DNA from 4 places in the Novosphingobium sp. RL4 genome. Region 1 is predicted to be linked to each of the others. Evidence: riboswitches for the same ligand, from Rfam matches in the RefSeq annotation. Region 1 holds a riboswitch; each other region holds the start of a gene.

Region 1 (7,400 bases):
TGGAGCACCACCGCGACCACCGCGAAGCTGCCGACATGAGGGTCCGCCATCACGGCGGAAATGCGCGCCCGGTCCTTGTGCGCTGCGCCCGCGCCGTCGGCAACGTCACCAAGGCCGTCGAGATGGAGCGCGCCGGTTATCGCGGCCCAGCCGGCCAGGCCGAACAGCGCCGCCAGCCAGGTGTCGCCGGTGTACATGCCCAGCCGCCACGCCGCCGCCACCGCCGCGCCGACCGCCAGCCCCGCCACCGGGAACCAGCGCATGGACCGCGCGAAATCACCGGCATCGGCCTGGACCGCCGGAAGCGGCAGCCGGGTCAGGAACTGGAGCGCGAGGACCAGCCCCCTCATGCCGGCTTGCCGCTGTCGAGCGTGATGATCTGCGCGGCGGGCAGGTTCTCCCCCGGCCAGATGCGCAGGCTGACGAGCGCGCCATAGGGCAGTTCGAATGCCCAGACCTGCCGATGGTCGAACCCGAAAAGCACCGAAAGAGCCGCCCGCATGGCGCCGCCATGCGTGAGGATCAGGCTGGCGCCGTCGATCCCGGTCAGCGCCTCGCCGACGCGGGCACAAAGCTGCGACCAGCGCTCGCCGCCGGGCGGGGCATGGGCTTCCGGATCGTCCCAGAACCGTGCCTGCACCGCCGGATCGAGCTGCTGGGGGGCAAGGCCGTCCCATTCACCGAAATCGATCTCGCGCCAGCGCGGATCGCGTTCGTGCGGCAGGCGGCGGCTGACCGCGATCTGCGCGGCAGGAATGCTGGACCGGCGCAAGTCCGAAGAGATCACCCGATCGAACGCCAGCCCGCCCGAACGCGTGACGCAGCGCGCCACGCCCGCCGGGGTCGGCGCATCGTCGCGGTGGCCGAGCAGCAGGCCCGGCTCCTGCGGCGCCCCATGCCGCATCAGGTGGACGAGGATCCCGCTCACGCCTGCGCCGTTTCCGCGTCCCTGCCCGCATTTTTGCCCGCAACCGCCGCTTCGGCGAAAGTTGCCATGCCATTGTGCGCGGCGAGCGCCGAACGCACGATCTGCGCCGCCACCGCCGCGCCCGAGCCTTCGCCCAGCCTCATGCCCAGTTGAAGCAAAGGATCGAGGCCGAAACGATCGAGCAGGCGGGCATGGCCCGCTTCGGCCGAACAGTGCGCGGCAAGGCAGTGCGCCAGAAACGCGTCATTGTCGGCGAGCAGCGGCGCCATCGCCGCGCAAGTGATGAACCCGTCGAGCAGGACCGGCACCCGCAAGTGCCGCGCCGCCAGCACCGCGCCCGCCATGGCGGCGATCTCCCGTCCGCCGAGACGGCGCAAGGTCTCGAAGGCGGTGCCGCAATGCCGGCCGTGCAGCGAAAGCGCGGCCGCCACCGCCGCGGCCTTGCGCGCCAGCCCGTCATCGTCGAGCCCGGTGCCTCGCCCGATCCAGTCCGCCGCCTCGCCCCCGAAGACCTGCGCGGCGAGCGCGGCGGCAGGCGTGGTGTTGCCGATGCCCATCTCTCCCACGAACAGCAGTTCGGTATCCGCCGCTACCGCAGCCGCACCGGCGTTGAGCGCGGCCAGGCAATCCGCCTCGCTCATGGCGGGCAGGCAGGTGATGTCGCCGGTCGGTCGGTCAAGATCGAGCGGAACCACAGCAAGTTCGGCCCCGCAGGCCGCGGTCAGCGCATTGATCGCCGCGCCTCCGGCTCGGAAGTTGGCGACCATCTGCACCGTCACTTCGGGCGGATAGGCGCTCACCCCGCGTGCGGCGACGCCGTGGTTGCCTGCGAAGATCACGGCGCGGATCAGATCGGCGCGCGGACGTTCGCGGCCCTGCCAGCCGGCCATGAACACCGCGATCTCCTCCAGCCGGCCGAGCGAGCCCAGCGGCTTGGTCAGTTCCGACTGGCGCGCGCGGGCGGCCTCGGTAGCCGCCGCATCGGGCGCGGGAAGCCGGGCGAGTGACGCCGCGAAGGCGGCAGGATCGGCGAAACGGATCATGAGCAGATGAAACCTTCAGGCGGAGTGCGGGTGATGAAGTGGCCCTTCACGCCCTGCGGCCACTCCCGATAAGGCACCTGGCCTTCCTCGCTGGCGGCATGGCGTACGGCATATTCGAGGATCGCACGGGCAGCCTGCTCGTCCGGCGCGAAGTCACCCAGCACATAGCCGAGCTTGCCCGGCGCCCGGATCGCCACGGTGCAATGGCGCTGGCAGGCGAAGAGGCAGGGCATCTCGTGGACGGCAACGCCCTGCAGGTCGGGCTCCGCCGCCTGCACGTCGCGCATGGCCTCGGCCAGCAGCGCACCGCCGCGCTGGCCGTTTTCGTCATCGCGTGTCTCGGCGGAGTGGCGGCATGTGCTGCACACCAGCACGGCGGGACCGGGTTCGACGGGGCGCAGCATCAGAACCGGCTCCTCAGCCCGAGGTACAAGGTGCGGCCGAGCGTGCCGTAGCCGCTCACGGTCTCATAATTCTCGTTGCCCACGTTTTCGATACGTCCTTGAAGAATCAGGCCTTCCCTGACCTGCCACTGCGCGCGCAGGTCCACCAGCCAGTAGTCGCCGAGCATGGCGGTGCCGGTGGCGGCGTTGTAGCTCTCGCCCGAATAGCGCGCGGCCACGCTGGCGCGCAGGCCCTGCGGCAGGTCCACGCCGGCCTCGGCATTGGCGAGGTGCCGGGGCACGCGCTGGAGCTGGCGGCCGTAAGTGCTGCTGCCCGCTGTACGGTCCTCCGCCTCTATCAAGCTGTAGTTGCCCTGGGCGAAGAGGATTCCCCATCTGGCCGAAGCCGCCAGTTCCAGCCCGCGCGCGTGGCTCGCCTTGACGTTGGCGTAATAGCCGAAGCGCGATGTCGTGGTGCCGGGAACGTAGCACACGTCCGGCAGGGCGCCGCTGGTCGGGCAATAGGCGAAATCGATCAGGTTGTCGGTGTCCCGCTCGAACCAAGTCGCGGAAAGGCGCAGCACTTCGCCGAAACCCTGTTCCGCGCCCACTTCCCAGCCCCTGGCCTTCTCGGGCCTGAGATCCGCCGCGCCATAGAGGCTGAACAGCTGATAGAGCGAGGGCGCCTTGAAACCCTCGTCATAGCTGGCGCGCAGCACCGTGGCGCCGGCGTTGGGCGTATAGACCGCGCCCGCGCTGAACACCGTGCTGCCGCCGAAGCGCGACTGGTGATCGTAGCGCGCGCCCCCGTTGAGCGTCAGCCCGGCCAGCGGTGTCAGGCGCAGTTCGCCGTAGACGCTGTCCGTATCCGCCGTGGTGGGGGTGAGAACATAGGCCGCCGTGCTGTTGGAGGGCGAGGCGGTGGTCATCCGCTGCTCCTCGCGCTCGGCGCCGAACACGACCTGCACCTCGTCCGCGAACGCGTAAGTGCCCTGGTACTCGAAGCGGCGCACGCGGCCATGGGCGTCGAAGGTGATGGGGCGGATCGTCCGCGCGGGGTCGTAGTTCTCGCGGTCGGTCTCGGTCTGGAGCACGGCGACGCGGTTGGCCAGCCTGCCGCCCGCCAGTTCGAAATTGAGCCCGGCATAGCCCGACCATTCCCCGGTCCGGCCATAGGCCCGTGAATCGCCCGAGGTGCCGTCGAAATCGTTCTTCGAATCCGACCAGTAGCCGCGCAGGTCCAGCGAGACGCCCGGCGCAAGGCGGAAGGTCATGGTGCCGCTTGCGGAACTGCGCCGGTAGCCATCGTCCTCGGTGCCGTTGGAGCGGGCCGAGATGCCGTCGGTGGTGAAGCGGGAGGCCGAAATCCGCCAGTCGATCGCCTCGGAGGTGCCTCCCATCCCGGCGCGGGCCGAAACGGTATCGTGGGTTCCGGCCTCCAGCGCGAAGCTGCCTTCCAGCGGCTCGGTGGGACGGCGAGTGCTGACATTGACGACCCCGCCGATGGCATCGCTGCCCCACAGGATGGACTGCGGGCCGCGCAATATCTCGATGCGGTCGATATCGTCGACGAACAGGTTGGCGAAACCGTATCCCCCCGCCGTCGAGGAGGCATCGGACAGGCGCATCCCGTCGATCACCATGACGGTCTGCCCGGCATCGGCGCCGCGAATGCGCAGCGAGGTGGTGGTGCCGTAGCCACCGTTGCGCGACAGGCTGATGCCGGGCGTGCGCAGCAGCGCGTCGGTCAGCGCGATGGGCTGGGCGGCGACGATCTGCGCCTCGTCCAGCACGGTGACAGTATCGGCCACGCGGTCGGCCGCAACCGGCGTGCGCAGCGCGGTAACGACGATGCGCTCGCCGGAGGACGCGGCATCGGCCTCCTCGGCCAGCGCCGCGAGAGGGTGACAGGCCAGCGCAAGAGCAAGGGTGCTGGCGGCGGGTATTCGGCAGTTCACGGCATGTCCTTCAAGCGAGCGTCGAACCCGGCCGGGTCGGCACTCACGCGAAAGGCGGCAGTCGTTCGGCAGGCGACGACAGGCCCTTTCGCGCCGGGAGCCGGCACGGCAGTGGCTGTCGTTGCGCGAGGATAGCCCCGTTCGCCCGGCTCACCCTGTCCGGTCGAAGAACGACTGCGGCAGGCAGGTCTCCTGGCTCACGGGTCAATGCCGTTTCGGCCGCCTTCTCAGGGATTTGCACCCCCAATGGCGAAATGGCCGCACGGCTCTCCGCTTACAGTTGCAGGGGCAGCCCGGGTCTTGAACCCGCGTTCCCTTTTGATCCCCTCGCGGGGAACCTGTCGCAGCGGCGGCCCTATCGGGTGGCGGTCTGGCGTGCAAGAGCGCGCTGCTTGCGCAGCCTTGCGAAGTGCCATAGGTCCGGCCGCCGGAAGGGGGGAACCGAACCATCATGCACCACTGCCGAGCCTTTCCGTCCGGGCGATATCCGTGCCTCCGCGCGGTGGCTGCCCGATGACCGCCTGCCCCGCCCTGCTCGTCGCCGCGCCGTCCTCGGGACAGGGCAAGACGCTGGTGACCGCCGCCCTCGCCCGCCGCCATGTCCGTGCCGGGCGCCGGGTGCGGGTGTTCAAGTGCGGGCCGGACTTCCTCGACCCGATGGTCCACGAGATCGCCAGCGGCGCGCCCGTCCACCAGCTGGACCTGTTCATGTGCGGCGAAGACCAGTGCCGCGCGCTGCTGCACGAAGCGGCGCTGGAGGCCGACCTGATCCTTGTCGAAGGGGTGATGGGCCTGTTCGACGGCACCCCGTCCTCCGCCGACCTCGCCCGGCATTTCGGCCTTCCGGTGATGGCGGTGATGGATGGTTCCTCCATGGCGCAGACTTTCGGCGCGCTCGTCCACGGTCTGGCGACTTACCGCGAGGATGTGACCCTCGCCGCCGTGCTCGCCAACCGCGTGGGCAGCGAACGCCATGCCGAACTGCTGGAACGCGGCCTGAAGGAAGGCGTGCAATGGCTCGGCGCGATGCGACGCGACGAGGGTGCCGGCCTGCCCGAACGTCATCTCGGACTGGTACAGGCCGGTGAAGTCCCCGATATCGAAGCGCGGATAGACCGCGCCGCCGATCTCCTGCCCGAAAGCGCCCTGTGGCTGCCGGAACCGGTGTCCTTTCCGGCCGCGCCCCGCTGCGCCGCTCCGCCGCCCTCGCTGGCGGGCCGGCGCATCGCCGTGGCCCGGGACGAGGCGTTCGGGTTCATCTACCCGGCCAACCTCGCCTTTCTCGAAAGCGCGGGCGCCCGGCTGTCATTCTTCTCGCCCCTGCGCGACACGGCGCTGCCGGAATGCGACGCGCTCTGGCTGCCCGGCGGCTATCCCGAACTTCACCTCTGTGCGCTCACCGCGAACCGGACGATGATCGGGGCCATACGGGAGCATTTCCTGGCCGAACGCCCGATCCTCGCCGAGTGCGGCGGCATGCTCTACGCCTGCGAACGGCTGGAGGACGCATCAGGCACGAGTGCGCCGATGCTGGGCCTGCTGCCTGCGCAGGCCAGGATGCAGCCCCGGCTTGCCGCACTGGGCATGCAGGAAGCCGAACTCGGCGGCCACGCAGTCCGCGGCCACACGTTCCATTACTCCATGCTGGAAACCGGCCTTGAACCCGCAGCGCTCGCCCGCACGCCGGACGGGCGCAAGGGCGAGCGGATATTCCGGCAGGGCTCGCTCACCGCGAGCTACATGCACTTCTATTTCCCGTCGGCGCCGGAACTGATCGCGGCACTTTTCGGCTAGGCAATCGCCGGCAGCTTCGCGAGATGCTTGTCCAGCGTGATCGGATAGTCGCGAATGCGGACGCCCGTCGCGTTGTAGACCGCGTTGGCCACTGCCGCCCCCACGCCGCAAAGCCCGAGTTCGCCCACGCCCTTGGCCTTCATCGGCGAGACCTTGTCGTCCGCCTCGTCCAGGAACACCACTTCCTGATGCGGAATGTCGGCGTGGACCGGCACTTCGTATCCGGCAAGGTCGTGGTTGACGAAGAAGCCGAAACGCTTGTCCACCGCCAGTTCCTCCATCAACGCGCCGCCCACGCCCATGGTCATCGCGCCGATCACCTGGCTGCGCGCGGTCTTGGGGTTGAGGATGCGCCCGGCCGCGCAGACCGCCAGCATTCGCCGCACGCGGACTTCGCCGGTATAGGAATCCACTGCCGCTTCCACGAAGTGCGCGCCGAAGGTCGATTGCTGGAACTTCTTGGCGAGATCCCCCCACTGCATCGTCTCTTCGGCAACGAGTTCGCCCGATTTCGCGGCATCGGCCAGCCGTGCCGAACGGTTGCCCGCGCGAATCTCGCCATCGGCGAATTCGGCCGCCTGCGGGTCCATGCCGAGTTGCTGCGCCGCCATCTCGCGCAGCTTCGCGCAGGCCGCGTAGACCCCCGAAGTCGCGCTGTTGGCGCCCCATTGCCCGCCCGAGCCCGCCGAGGCCGGGAACGAGGAATCGCCCAGCTTCACGCGCACTTTCTCCACCGGCAGCCCCATCATCTCCGCCGCGGTCTGGGCGATGATGGTGTAGGAGCCGGTGCCGATGTCGGTCATGTCGGTCTCCACCGTGACCATGCCGTCACCCGACAGGCGCACGCGTGCCGCCGAAGTCATGTTGATGTTGTTGCGGAACGCCGCCGCCACGCCGAGCCCGACGAGCCAGCGCCCGTCACGCACTTGCGCCGGTCTGGCGCTGCGCCGGTCCCAGCCGAAACGCCGCGCGCCGTCCTCGAGGCAGCGCACCAGGTTGCGCTGCGAGAACGGCCGCTCGGGATGCTCGGGATCGACCTGCGTATCGTTGAGCACGCGGAACTTCACCGGGTCCATGCCCAGTTTCTCGGCCATCTCGTCCACCGCGATCTCCAGCGCCATGAGCCCCGGCGCCTCGCCCGGCGCGCGCATGGCGTTGCCTTCGGGCAGGTCGAGTTCGGCCAGCCGCAGGGCGGTGAGGCGGTTCGCACCGGCGTAGAGCAGCTTGGTCTGCTGCGTCGCCCCTTCCGGCCCGCCGCCGGGCAGATCGCCGGACCAGCTTTCGTGGCCGATGG
Region 2 (7,400 bases), 390 kb from region 1:
GCGGACAGGCCGTGGCGGGCGAAATGGCGCAAGGCTTCGGCGAAGATGCGCTCGTTCGCGGCCAGGGTGGCCGCATCCTGCTGCTGCGCGGTGGCGTGCCCCTCCGTCCGCGGCCGGCGCGTTCGGCGACGAGTGCCGTTGTCGTTGACCGCGCCGAGCGGCACGGATGGACACAGCGCTCGCACGATCACAGGACACGTCCCGCCTTTGGCGGCGGAGAAGCGGATTGCCATGGTATCGGGCCTCTTGTCTTCGGCGTTAGGGGGTGGTGCCGCGACCCCGTTATAGGATTGCAGGCGCTAAGCCTTAATGAGGGCGTATGGTTGCCGAAACCTTGAGAGGGGAATCGGGAGGTTTACTGAACCGGTTGCCCGATCCAGCGCCCGGAATTGGCATACTCGGGCCTGATCCCATGGGCCTCGGGCAGGTTCCTCGCCCGGTATAGCGCTTCGCCGCCCCGTTCGCGCACATCGCTGGCATAGGCAGGGACGGCGGCCTGCACGAGGGTGGCCGGAGCGGAGGCGGGCTGGATGGCGGTGTCCGGCCGGATCGGGGTTGCCGCCTCGAAGGCGCGCTGCACCGCGAGCGGGTCCAGCGCGGCGTTGGCGACCGCGCTGGCGGCGGAATCGTCATGGCGATGCGGCGCGGCGAGCGGCTCCCCGCCGAAGTAGGCGAAGCGGAAGGCCGAAGGGCTCCCCGCCGGTCCGCTCAGGGCATAGAAACGGTGCGCGCCGATCGTCGAGAGATAATGGAGGCTCGGCGCCCAGTAGGGATTGACCTGGACGGTGTGGTAATGCGTGGCCAGGCCGACCGGCGCGTAGACGTAGCCGGAAAGCGCCGCGCGGGCGACTTCCTGCGCACGCTGCCAGAAGAAGCGCTGCGGCGCGCGTGCCAGCGACCCGTCGCAGGTGAAGGAGAACTGGCAGCCGGTCGAGCGCTCGGAGCCCTGGTAGACCACGCCGCAGACGGTCTTGGGATAGGCGGGATGGGCCAGCCGGTTGAGTACGACCTGCGCCACCGCGCGCTGGCCGGCATCCGGCTCGCTGGCGGCCTCATAGTAGATTGCGGCGGTCAGGCACTGGAGCGCGCGGCTGCGGTCCACCCCGGAATTGTCGATGCGCAGCGCGCGGGCGACCGGGCCGGGGCCGGTCACGCCGTCATCGGCATCGGAATGAATGCCTTCGCCGATCCTGAGCACCGGTTCTTCGGCATCGAGATAGTAGAAGGCCGAACCGGGGAAGCTGGCTCCGGCCTGCTCGAAGGGCATCGGCAGGACCGTCTGTTCGGGCGACCGCGCATCGGCGATGGAGAATTGCTGCCAGGAGCCCGGCGAGGCGAAGGCGGGCAGTGCCACGGCGGCCAGTGCGGCGAAACCCAGCGACCAGCGCCGGCGCGCGCGGCGTGCGACATGTCGCCGGCCGCCGCGCGCGAAGTGCCCGCGGAAATCGCGCGGACGCGCTTCCCAGGGTTCGAGGCAGGCAGGAAGGGCGGCAGCGGTCACGAATAGTCCTCTTGGCGCGTCCTTTCGGGGGACGGGCGCATCTTGCGCCTAACCCGCTTTGCGGCGCGCGGCATCCCTGCAGATCGGCACGTCCCGAAGCGGTACAGGCCCTGCCGATAGCCTTAATGGCTTAAGAGAATCTTCCGGTTTTCCCGGCGGCGATACCTGGCGCGGCCTTTACCGGCACTGCTTGCCAATCCTCGCGCCGGACAGTATCGGCGCAAGCGACGTCATGGGTGGCCCGGAGCCGGGCCCCAGGATTGGAACCTGGTGGGAATTTCGGCGAAAGCCCGAAGCTGCCCCCGCAACTGTGACCGGGGAGCGCCCCCTCCACGCGATGCCACTGGGTCAAACCGGGAAGGCGGAGGCGGCGCGGCGATCCGGAAGCCAGGAGACCTGCCCTTGACGGTCGTTCCGCAGCCGGGCGGGGTGTCCCGGCATGCAGCGAGCACGCGCGCATGAGGAAAGGCGCGCGTCTCCGCCATGGACGGCAATGTCGTTCAAGGTTGGAGGAATTACCGTGAAGTATCTGTTTCTGCTGGGGACGGCCCTGTCCGTCGCCACTCCCGCGCTGGCGGACGAAGCCGCAAACGATAGCATCGCAGCGGACGGCATCGTCGTCACCGCGACCCGCACCGAGACCCCGGTGAGCGAGATCGGCCAGTCGGTCTCGGTCGTCACCCGCGAGGATATCGAGCGTACCCAGGCGGTCACCGCCACCGATGTGCTGGCCCGCCTGCCGGGCGTGACCTTCACCCAGTCCGGCGGCTTCGGCCAGCCCGCAAGCGTGTTCATCCGGGGCGCCGAGAATGCGCAGAGCCTCGTGCTTATCGACGGTGTGCGCATCAACGATCCGGGCGATGTCGGCGGCGGCTTCGACTTCGGCAGCCTGACCGTCGGCCAGTTCGACCGTATCGAAGTGGTGCGCGGCTCTTCCGGCGTTCTCTGGGGCAGCCGCGCCATCGGCGGCGTCGTCAACCTCATCACCGCGCGCCCGACCGAGCAGTGGACCGCGCGCGGCCAGGCCGAATATGGGTGGCGCGACCAGAAGCAGCTCGGCGCCTCGGCGGCGGGCAAAGTGGGACCGGTCGGCCTGACGCTGGGCGGCAACTGGCTCAAGGGCGACGGCTATTCCGCCTTCGACGAGCGCCTCGGCGGTAAGGAAAAGGACGGCTTCGAAAGCAAGAGCGCCAATGCCCGGGCCGAAGTGGAACTGGTAAGCGGCCTGTCCGCCGACGCCGGGACCTACTGGACCAAGGCCAACTACGATTACGACAACACCGGCGCCGATGCCCTGAACGTGGGCATGAAGCGCGACACGGTGGGCTATGCGAACCTTCGCTATAAGGGGCTCGACGGCCGCCTGACCGCGCGCGTGGGCTACGGCCTCACCGACACCCGCCGCATCTCGGACGACGCGGTCTTCGGTCCCTACACCACCAACGGCCGCGCGGACCGCTTCGAGGGGCAGGTTTCCTTCAGCCCGATCGACATGGCCAGCATCCTGCTGGGCGCGGAGACCGAGAAGCAGAAATTCTCGAGCGATTACGCGAAGGACTCGACCTCGATCGACAGCTACTTCGGCATGCTGACGCTGCGTCCGGTCACCGGACTGACCCTGAACGGCGGGCTGCGCTACGACGACAATTCGGACTTCGGCCACAAGACCACGTTCTCGGCCAATGGCGCCTGGGTGATCGGCGGCGGCGAAAGCGCGCCGATCCTGCGCGCCAGCTATGGCGAGGGCTTCAAGGCGCCGTCGCTTTACCAGCTCTATACCAATGGCGGTTTCCGCGCGCTCGATCCCGAGACTTCGAAGTCGTGGGACGTGGGCGTCGAGCAGCCCTTCGCGGAAGGGCACGGGACGTTCTCGGTCACCTATTTCGACCGCAAGACCAAAAACCTGATCGACTACGATCTGGCCGAATGGAACTACTACAATGTCGGCCGGGCCCGCGCGAAGGGCGTGGAACTGGGGATGCAGGTGAGCGACTGGAACGGCTTCGACATGAGCCTTTCCGCCACGTACCTCGACGCCACCAACGAGGACACCGGCAAGCAGCTGGCCCGCCGTCCCAAGACCAACCTCTACGCCAGCCTCGACAAGCACTGGTCGGACGGCTTCCGCCTCGGCGCGGACCTGCGCGTGGGCGGGGGGCGCTATGACGACGTGGCGAACACCTATTATCTTGGCGGCAATGTCGTGGTGGGCCTGCGCACGGCTTATGACGTGACGCGGAACATCCAGCTCTATGGCCGGGTCGAGAACCTGTTCGACGAGCACTACGAAGTGGTGCGGACATACGGCACGCCGGGCCGCGCGGCTTATGCCGGGGTTCGGGTGAAGATGTGATCCGAGCGCTTTCCCTGACACGGTCGGGACGGGGAAGGCGCAAGGCCCGCCTGCTCGCCGCCGCGCTGGCTCTTGCCGGCCCGGTGGCGGCGCTGGCGGGATGCGGGGGCGGCGATGCGGCCGACGCGCCCGGTTCCGCGAAGGCCAGTGGTCATCCCACGATCGTCTCGCTCAACCCCTGCACGGACGCGATCCTTGCCGAAGTGACAGGGCCGGGCCAGTTGCTGGCGATCTCGAACTACAGCCACGATCCCGAGAGCAGTTCGATGCCGATGGAAGCGGCGCGTCGTTTCAGGGCGGTTTCGGGATCGGTGGAGGAAGTGGCGAGGATCGGCCCGCGTGTCGTCGTCGCCAGCGCCTTCCTCGATCCCGCAAGCGAGGCGGCGTTCCGGCGGCTGGGGTTCGAGCTGGTCAAGGTTCCGATAGCCTCCGACCTTCGGGCCGCGCGCGAGCAGGTGCGCCAGCTTGCACGGCTGGCCGGGCATCCCGAACGGGGCGAGCGGCTGGTCCAGCGGATCGATGCGGCCGTGGCCCGAAACGCGCCGCCTGCCGGAATGCGGCAAATTCCGGCACTGGTGTGGGAATCCGGTGGACTGGTGGCCGGAGACCGGACCCTGATCGTTGACATGATGGAGCACACCGGCTTTACGAATATTGCCGGCGCGCGCGGCCTCTCCCAGGCCGATTATCTGCCCTTGGAGCATGTGCTGGCGGACCCGCCGCGCGTGGTCTTCGCGGTAGGCGATCCGCTCGCCGAGGAGGACCGAATGCTGCATCACCCGGCGCTTTCCGCGCTGACCAGTACCCGGCGTTTCTTGCTGAGCCGCTCCATCCTGTGGTGCGGGGGGCCAACCATTCCGCGTGCGCTCGACGAACTCGCGGCGGCGCGCCGGGCGCTGGCCTCGCCGGAGCCATTGGGCGATTGGACTGTTTCCCTCAGACCATGAACCTGCGTTTTGTCCTGCTGCTGGCTCTCGCGCTTTGTGTCGCGGTGCCTTTGTCGCTGCTGGCGGGCCGCGTTTGGATCAACCCTTTTTCCCCGGAACTTCAGAACGCATCGATCATCCTCGTGCAGCTGCGACTGCCGCGCGCGGTATTGGCGCTGGTGCTCGGCGCCGGGCTGGGCGCGGCGGGGGCGGCGATGCAGGGCTACCTGCGCAATCCGCTTGCCGACCCCGGCCTGTTCGGCATAGCGCCCGGCGCGGCGCTGGGCGCGGTGCTGAGCTTCTGGACCGGCTATGCCTCGGCGCCTTGGATGCTGCCGGTCTTCGCGCTGGTCGGCGCGGGCGGGGCGATGACCCTGCTGGCGCTGATCGCCGGGCGCGGCGGCGGTGTGGCGTTGTTCACGCTGGCCGGGCTCATGGTTTCCAGTCTTGCCGGCGCACTGATGAGCCTTGCCATCAGCCTCTCCCCGTCGCCTTTCGCGATGAGCGAGATCGTTACCTGGATGATGGGCTCGCTGGCGGACCGTTCATGGCGGGAGGTCTGGATTGCCATGCCGCTGACCCTGGGCGGCATCGGCGTGCTGATCTACGCGGGGCGCGATCTCGATGCGATGACCCTGGGGGAGATGGCCGCCCGCTCGCTCGGCGTGGAGCCGCTGCGGCTTCAGGCGCTGATGATCCTGGGCGTGGGCCTGATTGTCGGTTCGGGCGTGGCGGTGGCGGGCATCATCGGCTTCGTCGGCCTGATGGTGCCGCATCTCGTGCGACCGATGACGGACCGCAAGCCGTCCTCGCTGCTCGTGCCTTCCGCGCTGGCGGGCGCTTTGCTGCTGCTCATGGCCGACTGTCTCTGCCGCATCCTGCCGCTGACCGGCGGCGAACTGCGGCTCGGCATCGCGCTCAGCCTGCTGGGCGCGCCGTTCTTCCTGCGCCTGCTGCTCAGGATGCGCCAGGGCATGGTGGCATGAGCTTCGGCGCTGACAAGGTCACTGTCGCCGGGCGGCTGGAGGATGTCTCGCTCAACTGCCGCCGCGGCATGATAACCGCGATCTGCGGGCCCAACGGCGCGGGCAAGTCCACGCTGCTTTCCGTGATCGCGGGGCTGCTCAAGCCCGATGGCGGCCGCGCCGTGATGGGCGGGCGGGCGCTTTCCGCGGTATCGCTGGCGCAGCGCGCGCAGTGGATCGGCTACCTGCCGCAGACGCCGGAAGTGGCCTGGGATGTCTCTGTCGAAGTGCTGATCTCGCTCGGCCGCCTGCCATGGCGCGGTGCTCCGGCCGCCGAGACGCAGGAAGCGATCGAGGACGCCATCGCCGCGATGGACCTTCAGGACTTGCGCCACCGTCCGGTCTCCACCCTTTCCGGCGGCGAACGCGCCCGCGCGCTCATGGCCCGCGTGCTGGCTACCCAGCCCGGCTGGCTGCTTGCCGACGAACCTTTCGCCAGCCTCGACCTTGCGCACGGTGCGGCGCTGATGCAGCGCTTCCGCCAGCAGGCGCGGGCCGGGAAGGGCGTCGTCCTCGTGCTTCATGATCTGGCGACGGCGATGAACCATGCCGATCAGGTGCTGGTGCTGGCCAAGGGCCGGGTGGAGGCCGAAGGCCCGCCCGAGATGGCCCTCTCGCGCGAGGTCATCAGCCGCGTGTGGAACTGCCCGGCGCACTGGCTGGGCGACCCCGGCGAACGCGCCCTCTCGATCGGCGCGCCGGCACCGCTGGCGGTGGATTTCCGGCAGCAGTTCTAGGCGGGGTCGGAATGAAACAAAAAACGCCGCCCCGTTTCCGGAGCGGCGTTTCGTGCATGGATTATCCCGGCGTTACTGGGCCTTCGGCGCCAGACCGCGCGCTTCCAGCATCGGTTCGACCTTGGGGTCGTGCCCGGTGAAGTCGCGGTAGAGCTGGGCGAAGTCCTTGGTGTGGCCCTGGCCGAGGAACGACTTGCGGATGTGGTCGCCGTTGGCGCGGGTCATGCCGCCGTGCTTTTCCACCCAGTCCCAGCCGTCGTGTGCCAGCATCTCGGTCCAGATGTACGAGTAGTATCCGGCCGCGTAGCCGTTATCCCAGATGTGGCGGAAGTAGGGCGTCTTGTAGCGCGGCGGGATCAGGTCGGTGTTGAGCCCGGTCGCGGCCAGCGCCTTGGCTTCGAAGGCCATCGGCGGCTGCGCGGCTTCCTCGGGGGAGAGCTGGTGCCACTGGATGTCGAGCATCGCCGCCGAAAGCGTTTCGCCCAGGCCCAGGCCCTGGTTGAAGGTCTTCGCCGCCTCGATCTTGGCGATCAGGTCCGAGGGGATCGTCGCGCCGGTCTGGTAATGCTTGGCGTAGTGGTTGAGCACGGCGGGGATCGTCGCGAAGTTCTCGTTGAACTGGCTGGGGAATTCCACGAAGTCACGCGCGGTGTTGGTGCCCGAGAGCGAGGGGTACTTCTGGCTGGCGAAGAAGCCGTGCAGCGCATGGCCGAACTCGTGGAACATGGTCTCCACGTCGTCGAAGCTGGCGAGCGCGGGTTCGCCATCGGCGGGCGGAGCGATGTTCAGGGTATTGCTGACCACCGGCTTTTCGCCCAGCAGGTAGGACTGCTCGACGAAGTTGTTCATCCAGGCGCC
Region 3 (7,400 bases), 1.7 Mb from region 1:
AGCAGGCCGAAGAACAGCCCGAACACGTGGTGCCACCACCACAGGCCCTTGTAGGGCGATCCGATCGTGCCGTCTCGCCGCCGCCGCACGCGCACGATACCGGCCCAGATGCCGGTCATGGTGAGAAAGCATCCGGCCAGCGAGGTCCATATCACGACCTGGCTCCACAAGGCGCCGTCCTGCCGCAGGATCGTGGGATAGAGCCAGTGCGGCACCGCGCCCAGCCAGCCCCAGAACCGCTGGAACCGCGTGGTCCGCTGCACCACTTCGCCCGATGTGCCGGAGATGTAGATTTCGGTTCCGGCCGGATCGCCATAATCGGCGCGGTAGAGCGGGGCGTTGCGGCGATAGGTCTGGACGGTCCACTGGTCCATCCCGGTTTCGGTCGGGGGCTGGGCGGACGAGGCGATCCCGTGGCCTTTCGCGAAGTCGGCGGCGATCCGGCGCAATTCGGTAGGCGAGGGCGGCCCGAGCGGGCGGCCGGTTTCCAGGTCGAAGGCGGCGGGCGTGGTTCTCATCTGCGGGATCGGGCGAGCCGCCGATGCGGCCGGAACCACGCGCAGCACCGGGCGACCGGCGCGCATTTCCACGCGCGCCGAAGTTATCGGGAGGTCTGCGGGAATATCCACCGCTCCCAAGGCGGCCTGCGCCGGCAGGCGCAGGGGCGCGAGCCCCCGCACCTGCGCTCCGGGTTCGAGCCTCGGATAATCCACGTAGATCATCACGAAGCCGGACAGGCACCACAGCGTCATCAGCAGGCCGACGAAGACGCCGAGCCAGCGATGCGCGATCAGGACAGCGCGGGGCATGGCCTAGAAGCTCAACCCGTAGCTCACCCGCAGCGTGCGCGGCACACCACGGTTGAAGTAAAGGAAGCGGCTGTTGCTCCCGTCAAGCGTGCCGGCATCGGTGACGGCGGAGGCATAGCCGCGCGTGGCATAGGCCTTGTCGAACAGGTTCTCGACATTGACGCCGAAGCGATTCCGGCGCGCCTCGCCGTCGACGTAGAAGTGGCCGCCGAGATCGACGAGTACGTAGTTGCCGTAGTTCATCCGCCCGAAGCCCGATGCGGTGGACCAGACATCGCCGATCCAGTTGACCGCCAGGTTGGCGCCGAATGGCCGGTCTTCCGGGGAATAGGCCAGCGTTCCCTTGGCATATTGCGCGGGATTGCGGTCCCGCTGGACCGAACTGCCCTCATTGCGGACGCGGGCATGAGTGTAGCTTGCCGCGAGGCTCCAGCCGCTTTCCAGCTGCGCCGTCACTTCCGCTTCGGCCCCTTGCGAACGGACCTTGTCGCGCACGTTGATGTAGGTGCCGTTGGGATAGGCCGGATCGTCGTAAGTCGAATCGATGAGGTCGGTGATGCTGCGGTTGAAGTAGGTCGCCTTCCAGCCGAAGCGGACACCCGGCAGGGTCGCCGCGCCGCCCAGCGATGCGTTGAGATTCACGCTGTGCTCGGGCTTGAGGTTCGGGTTGCCGGTTTCGCAGCAGGGGTCGTTGCCGTAGAGCTGGGAGGCGTCGGGCAGGACGAACGAGGTGCCGCCATTCGCCTCCACATAAAGCGCTTCGGCAAAATCGTAGCGGCCCGAGACGTTCCAGATCGTCTTCCTTGCGCCGTCCGTGCGGTTATGCCGCAGCCCGGCGGCGATCCGGCCCTTCGAGGATATCTCGTCGGTCGTGCGGATCTGCGCGATGGCGGCGTGGACCTGTTCGCTGGTCGGCGCGATCAGCAGCACGTCGTCCCGGCCGGAGAAGTTCTGGAAGTCGTAGCCCAGCAGGTACTCCAAACCCCGGTGCGGATGCAGCTTGACCACCGCGCTACCGCCCCAGTCGCGGTAGCCCCAGAACGTGCCTGCCGGGTAGATCACTTGCGGATCGTGATCGGGAAGCGAGTTGCGGATCTGGATGTAGGCGGTCTTCCAGTCGTGGAAATAGCCCTTGAGGAAGAACTGCACGGTGTCGCTGCCGGTATAGTCCAGCCGGGCGCTGGCGATCTCCTCGTTGCGGTCGTTCCGGCTCTCGCGGATGCGGGTGGGCGAAAGGTTGTCGAGCTTCGCCTCGGTGTGTTGGTACTGGAGATTGAGCGCGAGATCGGGGGCGAGGTCGTACTGGTACTTGAGGCCTGCGGACCACAAGTCGTAGCCGAGCCGGCGATCGGTAAGGCTGGGCTGGTAGGCGCTGTAGGGCATGTATCCCTCGGAGCGGTTGCGCGAGGCATAGGCCACGAACCGATGCCCGCCCGCCGCGCCGCGCAGGTAGCCGTCGAAGCTGGTGCCGCCCCACGAATCGACCGAGGCGTTGACCTGCCCGTTGAAGTCGTCCGTGAAGCCGCGCGTCACCACGTTGATGATCCCGGCCGAGGCCTGGGTGCCGTAGAACAGGCTCTCGCCGCCGCGCAGCACCTCGATCCGCTCGATCATGCTGGCGGGCAGGGTGTCGTTGGGCGAGGTACTGCCGTAGAGCCGGTTGTTCAGCCGGATGCCGTCCATCGTCCAGAGCACGTCCTGCGTGCGCGAACCCTGCAGCGAGACATCGACGTAAGTGAACGGCCCGTTGCGGCCGCGAATGTAGAGGCCGGGCACCGAATCGAGCGCTTTCACCACGTCCACTGCGCCGCTGTCGCGAATCTGCCTGCCCTCCACGACGGCCATGTCGTTGCCGTAGCGGGAAAGTTCCTGCGGCAGCGTTTCCTCAAGGCTCTGGCCGGTGACGACGATGGCGCCGTCCTCGCCGTCGCCGTCGGCGCGTTCCCCGGCGAAAACCGGCGTGCTCCAGGCGAGCGCCAGCGCCGCGGCAAGCGCCGCGTGCGAAACCTTTGCGAAATTCATCTTCATTCCCCTGCCGGGCGCCAGCGATCCGAAGCAGGGGACTGCCGTTTGCGAACGGCCGGCGCACCGACCGGCCGGGCGCCCATGGAAAGGCGACCGTTCAGCGCACCGTGCGGCCCCTGCCGCTCGTTCGTCGCTCAGACGGAGAAATCACCGTGCCCCGGCCATCCCCTGGACCAAAGCAAGAGCGACCGGACGCCGGCAGGTCTCCTGGCTCACGGGTCATCGCTTGATGCACGGCCTTCCCAGGCCTCGCAGGATTTAGCGTCCGGCCCAGTGGCTGCGGCATGGGCGCCTTGCCCGCCGCGTGATGTACATCGCGCTCGCCGCTTACAGTTGCAGGGACAGCCTCGGATTCGAAGGCGGCAAAGCCCTCTCACCGCGTTCCCTATTAAGCCTCTTTCGAGGCACCGACGCGATCATTCGCCCGGCTCGTCAGACGAATCCGGGCGGAAGCGCTGGTAGCGGGCGATGCGGGCGGGGGCAATCCTCCATGCGCCAGTCACCGCCGCGGCGTTCGGGATGGAGGGAAATCGGGGGGAGAGCGGGGCGGCGGATCGTCGCCGCCCCGCAAGAGGATGTCAGCGCGCGCCCTCGGCGTAGTAGCGCTCCATGTCGAGGCGCATCTGGTGCAGCGCCTCGGGGTTCAGATAGACCATGTGGCCTGCCGGATAGTACTTGAACTGCAGGTTCTGGCGCAGCGCCGGCGCCAGCATCATGTGCTTGAGGTCGCGCTCGGTCGAGAAGAACGGCGTTGCCATGTCGTAGTAGCCGTTGAGCGAAAGCACGCGCAGGTGCGGGTTGATGCGCATCGCGGTGCTGAGGTCTGCGGTCACGTCGGCGACGTTCTGTTTGCGTCCGGCGGGCGGCTCATGCGTCCAGTCCCAGTCCACCGGGCCGCCCTCGCGCGCGCTCAGGCGGTAGTCGAGATCGGTCTTGTAGCCGAGCGTGGTGGTCAGCTGGTCAAGGAAGCTGCCGACATAGAGGCCGCTGATCGCGGTGTCCGAAGGGTCGTACTCGGGGCTTTCACCGGCCGCATCGGCATCGAGACCCTTGTAGCGGCCGTCGAAGCGACCCACCGTCTCGCGCCCGCCGCGCAGCAGTTCCTTGCGGAAACGGCCGAGATCGACGCGCAGGTTCGCCTGCTTCACATAGTCCACCGAAAGGCCGGTGAAGCGGCTGAGCTGGCGGGCTACGGCGTCTTCCTCTTCCGGGGTGATGTCCTGGCCCTTGGCGAGCGCGGCGGCATAGGCGCCGTTGGCGAACTGGCGGGACTGTTCGACGAACTCGTCCACGGTCGCCGGACGATCCGCCACGCGGCCGTGATACCAGGCGACGGCGGCATAGGTGGGCAGGTAGCCGACGTAGATATTGTCGAAGCCGCTCTGGCGGATGCCGTAGTTCATGATCGACGAAAGTAGCACCACGCCGTTCAGCGCCATGCCGCGATCCTCAAGCTGGTAGGCCAGCGCGCCCGAGCGGGTCGTGCCGTAGCTTTCGCCGAAGATGTACTTGGGGCTGCCCCAGCGCGCGTTCTTGGTGGTGTAGCGGATGATCGCCTTGGCGAAGGCATCCACGTCCTGGTCCACACCGTAGAAATCGGCAGGCTTGGCATCGCCCAGGGCGCGCGAATAGCCGGCGCCCACCGCGTCGAGGAAGACCATGTCGGTGCTGCCGATCAGGCTGTCGGGATTGGGGCCGACGTCGAAGGGCGCGGGGCGGACGGCTTCGGGGTTGCCGGTGCGCACATGGTCGGGCGCGAAGCTGCCCATGCGCAGCCAGAGGCTCGCCGAGCCGGGGCCGCCGTTGTAGAAGAAGGTGACGGGGCGGTTTTTGCCCGGCGCGGTATAGGCGGTGTAGAACACGCTCGCGGTGGGCTTGCCCTGCGCGTCGCGGATGGTGAGGGTGCCAGCGGTGGCGGTATAGGCGATCGCCTTGCCGTCGACCCGGGCGGTGCCCTTGCTGGTCTTCGTCACTTCTTCGACCGGGGCGCTGGCCCAGTTCGCGGCCACCGCTTCGGCGGTCTTCTCGGCGTGCTGCTTGGCAGCGTCGGGAGCGTCGGACTTCTGGGCCAGCGCCGGCTGGGCCAGCGCGATCAGCGAAGCGAAAGCGAGGGTTGCGGGGGCCAGGGGCGAGGGAAGCCTCATCGAAATTCCTTTGTTTTTTCGCGAACCGAGCTGCTTTTCCTAACGGCTCGCCTCACGCGGGCAAGGCTTCGCCGCAGGGAAAACGCCGGTTTTCCCGAAAATCGTATACCGGGCGCCTGAGGCTCAGGCCTTGCGCGCGATGGAGGCGAGGCCCTTCGTCAGTTGCAGCAGCCCGTTGAGGCGGGACTTGGGATCGCCCCATGCGCGCTGCACCACCAGCTTGTTGTCCGGCCGCAGCTTCACCGTTCCCTGAAGGCGCTCGGCATAGGCGATGAGGCCCATCGGGTTGGGGAAGCTGTCGTTGTGGAAGCTGACCAGCGTGCCGCGCGGGCCGACGTCGATCTTGGCGATATGCGCCTCGATCGCCTGCCGCTTGATCTGGATGAGCTTCACGAGGTTCGACGTGGCGGAGGGTAGCGGGCCGAAACGGTCGATCATCTCGGCCGAGAGCGATTCGATCTCGTCCTTGCCCTCGGCATCGTTGAGGCGGCGATAGAGCGCCATGCGCACCGCAAGGTCGGGAACGTATTCCTCCGGGATCATGATCGGCGCTTCGACCGTGATCTGCGGAGACAGCCCCGAAGTGTCCTTCTCCAGCCCCACGCCGCCCGCGCGGGCGGCAAGGATCGCGTCCTCCAGCATCGACTGGTAGAGTTCGAAGCCGACTTCGCGGATATGGCCGGACTGTTCGTCGCCCAGCAGGTTGCCCGCGCCGCGAATGTCGAGATCGTGGCTGGCAAGCTGGAAGCCCGCGCCCAGCGAATCGAGGTCGCTCAGCACCTTGAGGCGCTTCTCCGCCACTTCCGAGAGCGCGCGGCCTGCGGGCGTGGTGAGATAGGCGTAGGCGCGCAGCTTGGACCGGCCCACCCGGCCGCGCAGCTGGTAGAGCTGGGCCAGGCCGAAGCGGTCGGCGCGGTGGATGATGATGGTGTTGGCACGCGGAATGTCGATCCCGCTTTCGACGATGGTGGTCGACAGCAGGACTTCGTACTTGCCTTCGTAGAAGGCGCTCATGCGCTCTTCCACCTCGCCGGCGCTCATCTGGCCGTGGGCGGATATGGCCTTTACCTCGGGGACGTGCTTGGCCAGCCATTCCTCGACTTCGGCCATGTCGGTGATGCGCGGCACGACGATGAAGCTCTGGCCGCCGCGATGGTGTTCGCGCAGCAGGGCTTCGCGCATCACCATGTCGTCCCATTCCATCACGTAGGTCCGCACCGCGAGGCGGTCCACCGGCGGGGTCTGGATGGTCGAGAGTTCGCGCAGGCCCGACATCGCCATCTGCAGCGTGCGCGGGATCGGCGTGGCGGTGAGGGTGAGGACGTGAACGTCTGCGCGCAGCTGCTTGAGGCGCTCCTTGTGATTGACGCCGAAACGCTGCTCCTCGTCGACGATGACAAGGCCGAGGCGCTTGAAGTTCACCGATTTCGAGAGGATCGCATGGGTGCCGCAGACCACGTCCATGGTCCCTGCGGTCAGCCCGTCGCGGGTTGCCTTGGCTTCCTTTTCGGGCACGAGGCGCGAAAGGCGGCCTACTTCGAGCGGGAAGCCCGCGAAGCGTTCGGCGAAACCGGAATAGTGCTGGCGCGCGAGCAGGGTGGTCGGCGCGACCACGGCAACCTGCTGGCCGGCCATGGCGGCCACGAAGGCCGCGCGCAGGGCCACCTCGGTCTTGCCGAAGCCGACATCGCCGCAGACCAGGCGGTCCATCGGCTTGCCCTCGGCCAGATCGCCCAGCACGTCGTCGATGGCGTGTTCCTGGTCCTCGGTTTCCTGCCAGGGGAAGCGGTCCACGAACTGGTCGTAGGAGGACTTTTCGGGCAGCAGCGCCGGAGCGACGCGCAAGGCGCGCTCGGCGGCGGTCTTCATCAGTTCGCCCGCGATCTCGCGGATGCGTTCCTTGAGTCTTGCGCGGCGCTTCTGCCAGGCTTCGCCGCCCAGCTTGTCCAGCGCGACACCTTCGCTCTCGCTGCCGTAGCGCGAGAGCACGTCGAGATTCTCGACCGGGATGTAGAGCTTGTCGCCGCCCGCATATGTCAGCATCACGCAGTCATGGGGCGACTTGCCGACCGGGATCGACTGGAGACCTTCGTAGCGGCCGATGCCGTGGTCCATGTGGACGATCAGGTCGCCGGGCGTCAGCGCCGCCAGTTCGGCAAGAAAGGCGTCGGAATCCTTGCGCTTCTTCTTGCGGCGCACGAGACGGTCGCCGAGAATGTCCTGCTCGGTGACGACTTCGACGGCATCGCTAGAGAAGCCGGTTTCCAGCGGCAGCACCAGCGCGGCGCTGCGGCCCTGCACGGCAAGGCCAAGCGCTTCCTGCCAGGTATCCGCCAGCTTGGGTTCCGGGCCCTGTGCCTCGCCAAGGATCGAGACGAGACGCGCGCGGCTGCCGGTGGAATAGGCGGCGAGGATCGCCTTG
Region 4 (7,400 bases), on a different replicon from region 1:
GCGCTGACACCGATGGGCGGGCGCGATCCCAAGCGACAGGCGCTGATGATGAAAGTGCGCGCGGAGCTGGAACGGACGGGAAAACTCCCGCAGCAGCCCACTGCCGCCGAAGCCGCGATCGAGGCCGAAGTGCGCGAGCGTGTGCGCAGTTCGGGCAAGACCAACCTCAGCCGGGCAACCACCGAACTGGTCAAGGCGGGCCTGATCCAGCGTCATTATCAGGGCTTTCGCGTGGACCATCACAACCGGGGGGCGCAGCGGCACGTCGTCTACACCCTGACCGGCCGGGCGCGCTGCCTGATGGGACGCTCCGGCCCCATCTCGGGCGATCGCAGGCAGGGCGAACTCGCGCTCAACTGAAAACACGCGGGGCGCCCCCTCCGCTTCCCGGCGCTCGGCAAAGTGTCACGCGGGACAGGCACGCGCACCAGTCAATCTGCCCGAAGTGACGACAGGATATTGCCGAAAAGCGGCACTGTGGGCATTGACGTTTCGCGCCGCCTGGTGAACGGCTCCCGCTCCCCAACGCAGGAGCGATATCCAGTGAGCAACCAGAAGACCGGCAACGCCACCATCGCCGGCATTGCCTGCGGCGCCGGTGCGGGCGCGTTCTGGGGGCTCGTGTTCCTGGCGCCCGAACTGGCCGGAGACTTCACGCCGCTGCAGCTCACTGCCGGGCGCTACCTGTTCTACGGCGCGCTCTCGCTGCTTCTGCTCCTGCCGCGCTGGCGGCAGCTCGGCCCGCATGTGACCCGGCGCGAATGGCTGGCGCTGGGCTGGCTCGCCTTCACCGGCAACACGCTCTATTTCATCCTGCTATCAAGCGCGGTCCAGAACGGCGGCGTCGCGCTAACCGCCCTTGTCGTGGGGTTCCTGCCGGTTGCCGTAACCATCATCGGCAGCCGCGACCATGGCGCCGTGCCGCTGCGGCGGCTGATCCCCTCGCTGCTGCTCTGCATGGCCGGCGCGATCTGCATCGGCTGGCAGGCCGTTGTCGATCCCTCTTCCGGCACGGTGGAGCAGCAACTGATCGGCCTGGGCTGTGCGGTAGGCGCGCTCATCTCGTGGACCGGCTTCGCGGTGGGCAATTCCCGCTGGCTGGCGCGGCTCGACCATGTTTCCCCGCATGACTGGAACCTGCTGACCGGCCTCGTGACCGGCGCGCAGAGCCTGCTGCTGCTGCCTTTCGCGCTGCTGCTCGATACCGCGCACCATACCGATGCCGCGTGGCTGCGCCTCGGGGCGATCTCGCTGGGCGTGGCGGTGCTCGCCTCGATCCTCGGCAATGCGCTGTGGAACCGCATGAGCCGCCTGCTTCCGCTGACGCTCGCCGGGCAGATGATCCTGTTCGAAACGCTGTTCGCGCTCGTCTATGCCTTCGTCTGGGAACGGCGCCTGCCCACCCCGATGGAGGCCGCCGCCTTCGCCCTGCTGGTGCCCAGCGTGATCTCCTGCATCGCCGCCCATCGCAAGCCCGGGACGGTGCCGGTAAGCGACGGAGACACCCTGCACCCCTGATCGCCGCGCTCTCCCGCTGCTCGCCCGCATTTGACTCCGGAATATAGGTCGCATACTACTTATATTCGTTGAGGCGGTACCCGTTCGTCCGAACCGGGAGCCTGCCTGTGTTGGAGAGGATGAGACGATGCAATTTCACCTGAACGGATTCCGCACCGGCGACCCGGCCGTTTCCGAACCCGTCCCCCACCTCGCCGCGGCCCCCACCCTCGCACTTGGGAGCGACAGGCCCTCCGGCGCGCCGGACGATGTGGACGTGCTGATCGTCGGTTGCGGCCCCGCCGGGCTGACGCTGGCCGCGCAGCTTGCGCGGTTCCCCTCGATCCGCACCCGCATCGTCGAGCGCAAGGACGGTCCGCTCGCGCTCGGTCAGGCGGACGGCATCGCCTGCCGCACGATGGAGATGTTCAACGCCTTCGGTTTTGCCGACCGCGTGGCGCGGGAAGCCTACTGGGTCAACGAAACCACGTTCTGGAAGCCGGACGACAGCGAAGCGCGCCGGATTTCCCGCCACGGCCGCATTGCCGATACCGAGGATGGGCTTTCGGAATTCCCCCACGTCATCCTCAATCAGGCCCGCGTCCATGACTTCTACCTTGAAGCGATGCGCAATGCGCCGACCCGCCTTGTTCCGGACTACGCCATGGAAGTGGCGGACCTGACCATACCGGAAGACCCGGCCGAGCCGGTCCTCGCAAGGCTGCGGCGCGTGGGCGCAGAGGGAGAGGAAGGCACCGAACTGGTGCGGGCGCGCTATGTCGTGGGCTGCGACGGCGCCCGCAGCCAGGTCCGCCGGGCGATCGGCCGCGAACTGATCGGGGAATCCGCCAACCAGGCCTGGGGCGTCATGGATGTGCTCGCCTACAGCGACTTTCCCGATATCCGCCTCAAGAGCGCGATCCATTCCGCGAACGAGGGCAACATCCTCATCATCCCGCGCGAAGGCGGCTATCTGGTGCGCCTCTACATCGAACTGGACAAGCTCGGCCGGGACGAGCGGGTGGCGGCGCGGAACATCACGCGCGAACAGCTCATCGACGCCGCCCGGCGCATCCTCCATCCTTACGTGCTCGACGTGAAGGAAGTGGCGTGGTGGTCCGTCTACGAGATCGGCCAGCGCCTTTGCGACAAGTTCGACGATGTGCCCGCCGGAGCGGAGCAGCGCAGCCTCCCCCGCGTCTTCATCGCGGGCGATGCCTGCCACACGCACAGCCCCAAGGCCGGACAGGGCATGAACGTGTCCATGCAGGACGCCTTCAACCTCGGCTGGAAGCTTGCTGCCGTGCTGCGCGGGCAGGCCGGGCCGGAACTGCTGCACAGCTATTCGGCCGAGCGGCAGACGATCGCGCAGGAGCTGATCGATTTCGACCGCGAATTCGCCGCGATGTTCAGTGCGAAGCCGAAAACCGCCGAGGACGAGGACGGTGTCGATCCCGCCGAATTCCAGCGCTATTTCGTGAAGCAGGGTCGCTTCACGGCAGGAACCGCCACGCAGTATCGCCGCTCCGCCTTGACCGGCAGCGGCGAGCACCAGCACCTTGCGGAAGGTTTCAGGGTCGGGATGCGCTTCCATTCGGCGCCCGTCGTGCGCCTTGCCGATGCAAAGCCGATGCACCTCGGGCACGCCGCCGAGGCGGACGGGCGCTGGCGGATCTACCTCTTTGCGGGTCGTGACGGTCTCCAGCCCGGCTCCCGCCTTGCCCGGCTGTGCCGCACGCTGGAAACCGACCCAGCCTCGCCTCTGCTTCGCCACACGCCGAAGGGCGCCGATGCTGACGCCCTGTTCGACTTGCGGGCGGTATTCCAGCAATCGCACCGGTCGCTGTCGATGGACGAGCTTCCCGGTCTGCTCTGGCCGCGCAAGGGCGAACTGGGCCTGCGCGACTACGAAAAGGCGTTCTGCGCCGATCCGGGCGCGGGCGACATCTACGACATGCGCGGCGTGAACCGGGAGGAAGGCTGCATGATCGTGGTCCGCCCGGACCAGTACATCGCGCAGGTGCTTCCGCTTGACGGCACGCGGGAACTGGCAGCCTACTTCGCCTCCAACCTGACCGCCGCCCGCATTCCCGAACCGGCGGGCTGAACCTTCGGGCCGAGGTCGGCCATGGCAGCACACGGGAGGCTTGAGCAGGCGGGCGTTATCAAGCTAGGTGGCTGTCATGAGCGACCTCGAGACCATGCCCGGCCACCTGATCCGCCGCCTTCAGCAGATTTCCGTGGCGCGCTTCACATCGCGCATGACCGAGGCCGGGCTTGACCTGACCTCGGTCCAATATGCGGCGATGCTGACCCTGCGCGATCATCCGGGGCTGGACCAGCAGACGCTGGCGGGCATGATCGCCTATGACCGGGTGACGATCGGCGGCGTGATCGACCGGCTCGTGCAGAAAGGGCTGGTCGAACGCGAGGTCAGCCCGACCGACCGCCGCGCCCGCGTGCTGATGCTGAGCCGGCAGGGCGGCGAGGCTCTGGCCGCGGCAACGCCATGGGTGGACCAGGTGCAGGACGACATCGTCTCTCATCTCACATCAGAAGAACAGGATATCTTCCTGAAACTTCTGAAGAAGACCACGCGCGCCGGTAACGAGCTGAGCCGCGCGCCGCTGCGCCCGGCGCCCACGGGGGCAGGCAACCGGAGCGAGTGAGCAAGCCTTCAGGGAGGCAGGCCGTGCTCAGGCCGATTGGCGCCTGAGCACGCGCTCCGCCCATAGTCCGAAAGCCAGTCCGATGGTGGCCCACAGCACGAGCTGCGTTCCCATCGAGGCGAGCCGGAAGTTCCAGAGCAATACCGCCGGGAAATCGGCAGGCACTTCGTTGATCGCGGGAAGCAGGAACTGGCCTAGGCCGACCATCCCGAGATAGACCACGAAAGCCAGCAGGGTGGCATCGAAGCCCCTGCCCGGCCGCGCCAGCCTGCCGCGAAGGCGCCCGGCAACCACGGCCGCGCCGAGCGACAGCGCGATCATGCCGAAATAGGCAGCCGTGCGCAGCGCCACCGTCTCGTGCTTGCCTACGGCCGGCGGGGTCTGCGGATACTTGATCGCGGGAACCACCACCACCAGCACGAAAGTCAGCGCCGCCAGAAGCAGTGCGAAGCTGCGCGGGCCGAGATGGCCCATCCTGCCATAGCCGTATGCGAAGACCAGCGAGAAGATGCCCCCCACCGCCGCGCCGTAAAGCGCCAGCGCGGTAACGAGGCCGGCCCCCTTCTGGGTATCGCGGCTGACGAGTTCCTCTTCGTCCGCCGGATGCGGGTGTGCGAGCGGCGCAGATGCCATCGCCATTCCAGCATGATCGGGCGCCGGGTGATCGGGCAGAGCGCCGTGGGCCGCATGATCTTCCTCGTAACCGATCGCGAGGTCGATCTGCGGTTCCGCGAAACCGCGTGCGAAAAGCGTGGCCAGAAGCGCGCCCAGAATGCCGGCAAGCATTCCGCGCCAAAGCAATTGACGGGTCATGACGTTACCTCAGTGGCAGGGAAAACCGAGGAGGTGCCGGCCGTCGTGGACGAATTCGTGAACGTACATGCCCTGGAACAGGGAGAAAGCGCCCTGCTCGGTGCTCACGAAATAGAGGAAGATAAGGGCCAGCAGCGTGCCCAGCACGGCCCAGGGAGCGATGTCCTCGATCGGGATGGCGCTGCCGCCTTCGACCGGAATGAAGGTATCATCGAAAATTGCGGCGGAAACAGCCATGCTCATGCTCCTTGGCGGGATTGCGCGTCCCCGGAAAATCTGTGCCAAGGCGGAAGGTCTGGCTCTCGACGGGGAAGTTCCCGTTCGATTACAGTGGCGCGACCGCGCCGGAATTCCACCGGCTTCTTCAATCCTCGACGCCTTCCCTTAGGACCGGGTTACCGGCGGCGTCAACGACCTCGATGGAATTCAGGCCTTGGCGACGACCCTCCTGCTGATCTGCATCGCCGCCACGGCCCCGGCCCGTCACGGCGGCTTTGCAGGGCCTGACGAACCGCTGGACGAGGGCGGGCTGCGCGATGCGGCGCGCACCGCGCTGAACGATCGCTTCCGCGATAGCACCTTCACCAGCCCCGCCATCGCCGCTGCCGAGACCGCAGGGGCGATGGGCATTATCGGGCGGACGGAACCCGCGCTGGCCGATATCGATCATGGCCGCTGGTCCGGCCGCGCCTTTGCGCAAGTGCACCAGGAGGAACCCGGCGCGTTCTCGGCATGGATCGCAGACCCGCTTGGCGGCGCTCCGGGGGGAGAATCGATGGAAACCGCCCGGCAGCGGATCGGCCGATGGATGGACGAGATCGCCCGTCACGACGGCCCGGCCTGCGGGATCACGCACCCGATGATCGTGCGCGCGGCGCTTTCCCATGCGCTCTGCCTGCCGCTTTCCACCACGCTCGCGATAGACATCGCGCCGCTTTCGCATACCGTGTTTTCGTTCAGCGGCAGGTGGCGGCTGCAATCGCTTGGCCTTGCCGGGGGGCTTGCGGGCAGCGGCCTGCCCGGCTAATCGCCGCAGGGCCCGTTTCGCCCTTCAGGACGCCGCGGGCAAAGATCGCGCCGGTGCCCCGCAAGGGGCTTAATACGGGAACCCGGTAGAGTTTTGCTCGAAAGAGTTTGCTCGATTCCGGGGCTGTCCCTGCAACTGTAAGCGGTGAGCGCGATGCACATTCGCGGCGGGACAATCGCTTCCCGACGCAGCCACTGGGCCGGACGCTAAATCCTGCGAGGCCTGGGAAGGCCGTGCATCCCGCCCTGACCCGCGAGCCAGGATACCTGCCTGCGTCGATGTCGCTCTTGCCCGGGTCCAGGGGATGGCCAAGGCACGGTAACTCTTCCGTCTGAGCGACGTGATGCATGCGGCCGGGGCCGCAGCGGCATGCCGTGTCGGGCGCCCGTGCGCCGGTCCGACGCGGCACGCCGCAATCGTCGCAGGTCGCGGCGGAAAGCCCCGCCGCTTCAGGTCGCTGGCGCGCGGGAGACGACACATGAGCAAAGTTCCCACCACCGTCATCACCGGCTTTCTGGGCGCCGGCAAGACCACGCTGATCCGCCACCTGCTGCAAAACGCCAAGGGCCGCCGCCTTGCCCTCATCATCAACGAATTCGGCGATGTCGGCGTGGACGGCGAACTGGTGAAGGGCTGCAACGACGAAGCCTGCCCGGAAGACGATATCGTCGAACTGGCCAACGGCTGCATCTGCTGCACCGTCGCCGACGATTTCCTGCCGACCATGCAGAAGCTGCTGGACCGCGAGAACAGGCCCGATCACATCATCATCGAGACCAGCGGCCTTGCCCTGCCCAAGCCGCTGGTGAAGGCCTTCCAGTGGCCCGACATCCGCACCCGCGCCACGGTTGACGGCGTGGTCGCCCTGATCGACGCCGATGCCGTCGCGGCCGGCCGTTTCGCCACTGACGAGGCAGCACTGGCAGCCGCCCGCGCGGCCGATCCGATGCTGGACCACGAAAGCCCGCTGGAAGAACTGTTCGAGGAACAGCTGGGCTGCGCCGACATGGTCGTGCTCAACAAGACCGACTTGGTGGATGCCGATGCCCTTGCCCATGTCGAAACGCTGGTGCTGGCCGAAACGCGCCCCGGCGTGAAGATCGTGCGCGCCGATCACGGCGCCGTCGACATCGCCGCGCTGCTGGGTATCACTGCCGCGGCCGAGGACGATCTCGATTCCCGCCCCTCGCACATCGACGGGCTGGACGAGGATCACGACCATGACGACTTCGACAGCTTCGTCGTTTCCGGCGGCGATGTGGCCGATCTCGACGCCCTTCTCGCCCGTTTAAACGGCCTGATCGCAGAGCACGACATTCTGCGCGTGAAAGGCATGGTCGCGGTCGGCGGCAAGCCGAGCCGCCTTGTCGTGCAGGCCGTCGGTCCGCGCATCC

What was found. Region 1 has a riboswitch for cobalamin ahead of U9J33_RS16635 (TonB-dependent receptor plug domain-containing protein). Riboswitches for the same ligand answer to the same signal wherever they lie in the genome.
Region 2: linked by a shared signal. The riboswitch ahead of U9J33_RS14875 (TonB-dependent receptor domain-containing protein) and the one ahead of U9J33_RS16635 (TonB-dependent receptor plug domain-containing protein) in region 1 are both predicted to bind cobalamin.
Region 3: linked by a shared signal. The riboswitch ahead of U9J33_RS08705 (TonB-dependent receptor) and the one ahead of U9J33_RS16635 (TonB-dependent receptor plug domain-containing protein) in region 1 are both predicted to bind cobalamin.
Region 4: linked by a shared signal. The riboswitch ahead of U9J33_RS18060 (CbtB domain-containing protein) and the one ahead of U9J33_RS16635 (TonB-dependent receptor plug domain-containing protein) in region 1 are both predicted to bind cobalamin.

What each region holds. Positions count from the first base shown of each region.
Region 1 covers NZ_CP141944.1:3,461,888-3,469,287, forward strand. The annotation lists gene U9J33_RS16615 (adenosylcobinamide-GDP ribazoletransferase) at 1-350, opposite strand, end outside; gene U9J33_RS16620 (histidine phosphatase family protein) at 347-928, opposite strand; gene cobT (nicotinate-nucleotide--dimethylbenzimidazole phosphoribosyltransferase) at 925-1,971, opposite strand; gene U9J33_RS16630 (DUF1636 domain-containing protein) at 1,968-2,375, opposite strand; gene U9J33_RS16635 (TonB-dependent receptor plug domain-containing protein) at 2,375-4,312, opposite strand; cobalamin riboswitch at 4,477-4,669, opposite strand; gene U9J33_RS16640 (cobyrinate a,c-diamide synthase) at 4,826-6,106, shown strand; gene paoC (aldehyde oxidoreductase molybdenum-binding subunit PaoC) at 6,103-7,400, opposite strand, start outside.
Region 2 covers NZ_CP141944.1:3,067,243-3,074,642, reverse strand. The annotation lists gene U9J33_RS14885 (hypothetical protein) at 1-233, opposite strand, end outside; gene U9J33_RS14880 (cell wall hydrolase) at 356-1,501, opposite strand; cobalamin riboswitch at 1,734-1,920, shown strand; gene U9J33_RS14875 (TonB-dependent receptor domain-containing protein) at 2,022-3,854, shown strand; gene U9J33_RS14870 (ABC transporter substrate-binding protein) at 3,851-4,801, shown strand; gene U9J33_RS14865 (FecCD family ABC transporter permease) at 4,798-5,766, shown strand; gene U9J33_RS14860 (ABC transporter ATP-binding protein) at 5,763-6,542, shown strand; gene U9J33_RS14855 (M3 family metallopeptidase) at 6,615-7,400, opposite strand, start outside.
Region 3 covers NZ_CP141944.1:1,798,136-1,805,535, forward strand. The annotation lists gene U9J33_RS08700 (peptidase) at 1-809, opposite strand, end outside; gene U9J33_RS08705 (TonB-dependent receptor) at 813-2,831, opposite strand; cobalamin riboswitch at 3,014-3,261, opposite strand; gene U9J33_RS08710 (S10 family peptidase) at 3,413-4,978, opposite strand; gene mfd (transcription-repair coupling factor) at 5,102-7,400, opposite strand, start outside.
Region 4 covers NZ_CP141945.1:142,387-149,786, reverse strand. The annotation lists gene U9J33_RS18085 (hypothetical protein) at 1-360, shown strand, start outside; gene U9J33_RS18080 (DMT family transporter) at 544-1,518, shown strand; gene U9J33_RS18075 (FAD-binding monooxygenase) at 1,646-3,604, shown strand; gene U9J33_RS18070 (MarR family winged helix-turn-helix transcriptional regulator) at 3,681-4,166, shown strand; gene U9J33_RS18065 (CbtA family protein) at 4,194-4,979, opposite strand; gene U9J33_RS18060 (CbtB domain-containing protein) at 4,989-5,198, opposite strand; cobalamin riboswitch at 5,253-5,377, opposite strand; gene U9J33_RS18055 (histidine phosphatase family protein) at 5,413-6,006, shown strand; cobalamin riboswitch at 6,041-6,295, shown strand; gene cobW (cobalamin biosynthesis protein CobW) at 6,485-7,400, shown strand, end outside.